Linked DNA regions of Paractinoplanes brasiliensis. Each later gene encodes a partner of the first gene's protein in a complex. Links are inferred from orthologs where the notes say so. Each region holds a gene or a part of one and is shown on either strand. Other genes may lie near its edges. The genes, in order: icmA and meaB.

What was found.
Region 2: the proteins of icmA (region 1) and meaB are in contact, whole or in part, in a crystal structure (PDB 8DPB), measured with the Methylorubrum extorquens proteins. The link is inferred for Paractinoplanes brasiliensis from one-to-one orthologs. Residues at the interface, in SOR27001.1 of Methylorubrum extorquens: Glu577, Glu578, Asn579, Asp580, Gly581, Arg582, Arg583, Arg585, His596, Ala604, Ser605, Ala608, Asp609, Gly611, Phe612, Asp613, Val614, Asp615, Ile616, Gly617, Pro618, Leu619, Glu625, Arg628, Gln629, Val631, Glu632, Asn633, Asp634, Glu661; in SOR26638.1 of Methylorubrum extorquens: Arg20, Ala21, Ala24, Arg25, Thr28, Ser32, Arg33, Arg34, His37, Thr98, Gly99, Gly100, Ser101, Ile102, Leu103, Lys106, Thr107, Ala110, Ala113, Ile114, Asp115, Arg116, Ala118, Phe119, Ile120, Arg121, Pro122, Pro124.

The regions. Positions count from the first base shown.
Region 1 is NZ_SNWR01000001.1:4,653,420-4,656,622, forward strand. Bases 199-3,089 are described here. They hold icmA (coenzyme B12-dependent isobutyryl-CoA mutase large subunit), read left to right. Parts: upstream 199-752; coding sequence 753-2,426; downstream 2,427-3,089. Other genes in these bases: C8E87_RS21150 (hypothetical protein), read left to right, coding at 199-654; C8E87_RS21160 (tetratricopeptide repeat protein), read left to right, coding at 2,578-3,089. Outside these bases: methylmalonyl Co-A mutase-associated GTPase MeaB, read left to right, coding at 1-32; more of C8E87_RS21150, read left to right, coding at 169-198; more of C8E87_RS21160, read left to right, coding at 3,090-3,203. UniProt on the Escherichia coli protein: Catalyzes the interconversion of succinyl-CoA and methylmalonyl-CoA. Could be part of a pathway that converts succinate to propionate.
Region 2 is NZ_SNWR01000002.1:1,571,152-1,574,288, forward strand. What follows is about bases 62-2,886. They hold meaB (methylmalonyl Co-A mutase-associated GTPase MeaB), read right to left. Parts: upstream 2,034-2,886; coding sequence 1,089-2,033; downstream 62-1,088. Other genes in these bases: C8E87_RS39145 (FAD-dependent monooxygenase), read right to left, coding at 62-948; C8E87_RS47045 (cobalamin-dependent protein), read right to left, coding at 2,044-2,418. Outside these bases: more of C8E87_RS39145, read right to left, coding at 1-61. UniProt on the Escherichia coli protein: Binds and hydrolyzes GTP. Likely functions as a G-protein chaperone that assists AdoCbl cofactor delivery to the methylmalonyl-CoA mutase (MCM) ScpA and reactivation of the enzyme during catalysis.

The DNA.
Region 1 (3,203 bases):
CGGCCGCCGACGAGCTTCTCAAAGGCCTCTGACACCGAGGCTTGAGTGTTTTTCGGTTACTTCCGGTAATCGTTCGGATGACTGCCCGTACCCTCCGTTGACCCGATCGGCAACCGGCCCGCAACGCCCTAAGCTGGGACTACGTCATCGTCAGGAGGAAGGAGCGTCATGGTCAACCCGGTTACGTTCCCCCGGGCGGCCGGCACCACGGCCACCTATCTTCACCCTCTGTTGCAGTCGACGGTGCTTCAGTCGGCGGTTCTCGCGACCGCGGCGAAGCCCTCCGAGGCTGCCTCCGCGGTGACGCCCGTACGGGAGCCCGCCGTTCCCCCGGTGACAGCGGTGACCTCGGTGCAGCCGACCGCCACCTATGCTGACAGTCTCGCTCGTGACGCCGCTCTCGCGGTCCGCAGCGCGACCGTCACGGCCAAGACCGCCCGTCGTTCCGAGGCGACCGCCTCCGACGACGACGTGTTCGCCGACCTGGTCCGGCAGGCCTCCCTTGACCGCGCGTCGACCCAGGTCGGCATGCTGCTGACGCGGGCCGCGGCCGAGCGCCGGGTCGCCGTCACCTCGGGTCTGCCGGCTGCCCGCCTGGTGCAGATCGACACGACGACGTCGCGGCTTTACCACGCGCTCGACGTCCTCGTCTGAGCCCCGTGTGCCGCCCGCGCCGTGTCCTGTCACGGCGTGGGGGCCGCCGCTCGGATTGACCTTAGCGATCGTTCAGGAATGCCCCTAAGATGGCGGGCATGGATGCTGCCGACATCGCCGCGGGGCGGGAGCGCTGGCAGCGGCGTTACGACGCCGCGCGCAAGCGGGACGCTGACTTCACGACGCTCTCCGGCGCCCTGGTCGAGCCGGTCTACGGGCCGCCCGAGGGCGCCGCCTACCCCGGGTTCGACCGCATCGGGTGGCCGGGCGAGTTCCCGTTCACCCGCGGGCTCTACCCGACCGGCTATCGCGGGCGCACCTGGACGATCCGGCAGTTCGCCGGTTTCGGCAACGCGCAGCAGACCAACGAGCGCTACAAGATGATCCTGGCCGCCGGCGGGGGCGGGCTCAGCGTCGCGTTCGACATGCCGACGCTGATGGGGCGTGACTCCGACGACCCGCAGTCGGCGGGCGAGGTCGGCCACTGCGGGGTCGCGATCGACTCGGCGGCCGACATGGACGTGCTGTTCGACGGCATCGACCTCGAGAAGACCACGACCAGCATGACGATCTCGGGCCCGGCCGTGCCGATCTTCTGCATGTATCTCGTGGCGGCCGAGCGGCAGGGCGCCGACCTCCACCGGCTCGACGGCACGCTGCAGACCGACATCTTCAAGGAGTACATCGCCCAGAAGGAGTGGCTCTTCCAGCCGGAGCCGCACCTGCGCCTGATCGGCGACCTGATGGAGTACTGCGCGGCCGAGATCCCGCGGTACAAACCGCTGTCGGTCAGCGGCTACCACATCCGCGAGGCCGGCTCGACCGCCGCGCAGGAACTGGCGTACACGCTGGCCGACGGCTTCGGCTACGTCGAGCTGGGGCTGAGCCGGGGGCTCGACGTCAACCAGTTCGCGCCGGGGCTGAGCTTCTTCTTCGACGCGCACATCGACTTCTTCGAAGAGATCGCCAAGTTCCGGGCCGCGCGGCGCATCTGGGCCCGCCACCTGCGCGACGACTACGGCGCGACCAGTGAGAAGGCGTTGTGGCTCAAGTTCCACACGCAGACGGCCGGCGTCTCGCTGACCGCGCAACAACCGGTCAACAACGTCGTCCGTACGGCGGTGGAGGCGCTCGCCGCGGTGCTGGGCGGAACGAACTCGCTGCACACCAACGCGCTCGACGAGACGCTGGCGCTGCCCACCGACGAGTCGGCCGAGATCGCGCTGCGCACCCAGCAGGTGATCATGGAAGAGACCGGCGTGGTCAACGTGGCCGACCCGCTCGGCGGTTCGTGGTATCTGGAGGAGCTGACCGACCGGATCGAGGCCGAGGCGGAAGAGATCTTCGCGCGCATCCGGGAGCTGGGCGAGGACGGCAGCATCACGTCCGGCATCCTGCGCGGCATCGAGGACGGCTGGTTCACGGCCAACATCGCCGAGGCGGCCTTCGTCTATCAGCAGGCCGTCGAGAAGGGTGAGAAGCGGACGGTCGGCGTCAACGCGCACACCAGCACTGTCGCCAAGGAGCTGGAGATCCTGCGGGTGTCGCACGAGGTCGAGATCGAGCAGAATCGCTCGCTGGCGGCCCGTCGGTCAGACCGTGACCCCGTACGGGTCAAGGCCTCTCTCGACCGCATGGTGCAGGTTGCCCGGTCCGGGGGCAACATGATCCCGTCGATGCTTGAGGCCGCGCGCGCCGAGGCGACCCTGGGGGAGATCTGCGGGGTGCTGAAGGACGAGTGGGGGATCTATCGGGAACCCGCGCGGTTCTAGCGGCTTTTCCAGCGAACCGGACATTACGGATGGCGGCCGGGCGGATCTTGCGTAACCGCCCGGCAGGGCCGAGGATCGGCGGAAACACGCTCCTGTGACGTCCGATATCGGCGCGGCGGAGCGCCTTGTCTGCGTGCGAGACTAGGTAACCATGAGCGACCCACGGACCACTCCGTCGATCTTCACCCGCGGCGCGGTCGATCTCAGCGCGCTGCGCGCCCCGGCTGCCTCCCCGGCGAATCGTCCCGCCCCCGCCGCCGCGACCCCGCACGAGACCCACGACGGGCCGTCCGGCAGCATTCCCGGCGGCCTGCCCGGTGGCGCCGGCCCCGAGACGATCATCGACGTCACCGAGGCCAACTTCCAGACCACCGTGCTCGAGCGTTCGCTGAGCACACCCGTCATCCTCGACTTCTGGGCCGACTGGTGCGAGCCCTGCAAGCAGCTGTCGCCGATCCTCGAACGGCTGGCGCAGGCGGGCGGCGGCTCCTGGGTGCTCGGCAAGGTGGATGTGGACGCCAACCCCCGCCTGGCCCAGGCGCTGCGGGTGCAGGGCATCCCGATGGTGGTCGCGGTCGTCAACGGCCAGCTGGTCGAGGGCTTCACCGGGGTGCTGCCCGAGTCCCAGGTCAAGCAGTACGTCGACGCGGTGCTCAAGGCCGGCGGCGTCTCGGTCGAGCCGGACGCCGACCCGCGGCTGGACGCGGCCGACGACGCGCTGATGGGCGGCGAGCTCGACGAGGCCGAGGCGGCCTACCGCAAGATCCTGGCCGAGCA
Region 2 (3,137 bases), on another replicon or contig:
GGCGACCGGGCGGCGCTCGGCCTCGTACGTGTCGAGCAGCCCTTCCGAAGCCCAGCCCCGAACCTGCGCGGCCAGCTTCCAGCCCAGGTTGACGGCGTCCTGCACGCCCAGGTTGAGGCCCTGCCCGCCCAGCGGCGGGTGCATGTGGGCCGCGTCGCCGGCCAGCAGCACCCGGCCGGTCCGGTAGCGCTCGGCCAGCCGGGTGGCGTCGCCGAAACGGGACAGCCAGCGCGGTGACCGTGCGCCCAAGTCGCTGCCGGCGACCGTACGAAGTTCCCGTCGCAGGTCGTCGAGGGTGGGCGGCCGGTCGCTGAGCCCGGCCGTCGGCACCACGACCTGATAGGCCCCGGCCCCGGCCGGTCTGAAGTGGCAGCGCGGGTCGGCCACGGCGGCTGGTGGCCCGTCCAGCTCCACCTCGCCCATGATCCACTGGTTGCGGGCGGGTTCGCCGGGGAAACCGACGCCGAGCAGCTTGCGGACGGTGCTGCGGGCGCCGTCGCAGCCGACAACGTAGCGGGCACGCACCTGCCGAGCGTCGGACAGCGAGACGGTCACCCCGTCGTCGTCCTGTTCGAGGCCGGTCACCGCACTCCCCCGCCGGACCTCGGCGCCCAGGCCGATCGCGTGTTCGGTCAGCAGGCGGACGGCGACCGGCTGCGGGATGCCCAGGATGTAGGGCAGCGAGGTGTCGAGGTCCTGGGGCGCGGGCTGAGGAATCGCGGCGAAGAAGCCGCCGGACGGTCGCTGCCGGCCGTGGGGAAGCAGGCGGTCGAGCAGTCCCCGCATGGCCATCAGCTCGAGGCTGCGGATGTGGAAGCCGACGATGCGGACCTCCGGCGACGGCGCGGCATCGCGTTCGAGGACGAGCACGCGTACGTCGTGCAGCCGCAGCTCGGCGGCGAGCATGGCGCCGGTCGGACCGCAGCCGGCAATGATCACGTCGAACATGGGTGGTGCCTTTCGGGAGTCTGAGGCGCTCCCGGCGACACCTGCGTCAGTCGCCCGGCCGTGACGGGACGGGGAGCACCCACGGCGAATCAACGGTCACGGGTCTCACCTCCTCGGGCGGGGTCACAGTGCCGGCCAACCTACTCTTTCCCGTACGCGGCGAGCAAGCGCTGGGCGGCCTGGGCCGGTGTGAGAGTGCCGTCGAGAACCTGACCCCGTACGGAATCGGCGGTTGACCGGACGGCGGGGTCGGTGGTGAAACGGCTCAGCACGCCCTCGCGGGCCATCGCCCACATCCAGTCGAGCTGCTGGTGACGGCGGCGCTCGGCCACGTCGGTCTTCGCCCGGTGCGCGGTCACCTGCGCCCACACCTCGTCGACACCCGTGCCCTCCAGGGCGCTGCAGGTCAGCACCGGCGTGGTCCAGTCGTCGCCCGTACGGAGAAGGCGCAACGCTCCGGAGAGCTCGCGCGCGGCCCGTTTCGCGTCGTCGGCGTGCGGGCCGTCGGCCTTGTTGATGGCGATCACGTCGGCCAGCTCGAGGATGCCCTTCTTGATGCCCTGCAGCTGATCGCCGGTGCGGGCCAGGGCCAGCAGGAGGAACGTGTCGACCATGTCGGCCACCGCGGTCTCGGACTGTCCGACCCCGACGGTCTCGACGATCACCACGTCGTAACCGGCCGCCTCGACGACGACGATCGCCTCTCGGGTGGCCTTGGCGACGCCGCCCAGGGTGCCCGCCGTCGGGGAGGGCCGCACGTACGCGTCCGGGTCGGCCGCCAGGCGGGCCATGCGGGTCTTGTCGCCGAGGATGCTGCCGCGGCTGCGCGACGAGGACGGGTCGACGGCGAGCACGGCCACCCGGTGCCCGGCCGAGGTGAGGGTGCTGCCGAGCGCGTCGATGAACGTCGACTTGCCCGCTCCGGGCACCCCGCTGATGCCGAGGCGGTGCGACTTCCCCGCGTACGGGGAAAGGGTTGTCAGCAGCTGCTGGGCGAGCTCTTGATGATCGCGGCGGGTCGACTCGACGAGTGTGATGGCGCGCGCGACCCACGCGGGTGTCCGGGCTCGCACCCCGTCGGCCATGGCGGCAAGGTCAGTCACCGCGGCGCCGGGTCAGCTCGGCGAGCAGCTCGATCGCGGCCTGGGCGAGCACCGTGCCCGGCGCGAAGATCGCCGAGGCGCCCGCGGCTCGCAGCGCGTCGTAGTCCTGCGGCGGGATCACCCCACCCACGATGATCATGATGTCGGGGCGGCCCTGGGCGGCCAGCTCGTCGCGCAGCGCGGGCACCAGCGTGAGGTGCCCGGCGGCCAGCGAGTTGACGCCGACGATGTGCACGTCGGCCTCGACCGCCTGCCGCGCCACCTCGGCCGGGGTGGCGAACAGCGGGCCCACGTCGACGTCGAAGCCGAGGTCGGCGAACGCGGTGGCGACGACCTTCTGCCCACGGTCGTGACCGTCCTGCCCCATCTTGGCGACCAGGATGCGCGGCTGGCGGCCCTCCTGCTCGGCGAACCCGGCGGCCGCTTCCCGGGCCCGCTCGATGTCGGCCACCCGGCCCGCTTCCTGCCGATACACACCGGAGATGGTACGGATCCGGGCCGTGTGCCGGCCGAACACCTTCTCGAGCGCCGCCGAGATCTCGCCCACGGTCGCCCTGGCCCGCGCGGCGTCGACGGCCAGCGCCAGCAGGTTGCCCCCGCCGGGTTGGGCCGCCGCCCGGGTCAGCGCGTCCAGAGCCGAGACGCACGCGTTCTCGTCCCGCTCGGCGCGCAGCCGGCGCAGCTTGTCGACCTGCTCGGCCCGTACGGCGGCGTTGTCGACCTTGAGGACGTCGATCGGCTCGTCGGTCTGCGGGCGGTACTTGTTCACGCCGATCACCGGCTGGCGGCCCGAGTCGATGCGGGCCTGCGTACGGGCCGCGGCCTCCTCGATCCGCATCTTGGGGATGCCCTCGTCGATCGCCTTGGCCATGCCCCCGGCCGCCTCGACCTCGGCGATCCGTTCCCAGGCGCGGGCGGCCAGGTCGTGGGTCAGCCGCTCGACGTAGGCACTGCCGCCCACGGGTCGATCGCGCGGGTGGTGCCGGATTCCTGCTGGAGCAGCAGCTGCGTGTTGCGGGCGATCCGGGCCGAGAAGTCGGTGGGCAGCGCCAGCGCCTCGTCGAGCGCGTTGGTATGCAGCGACTG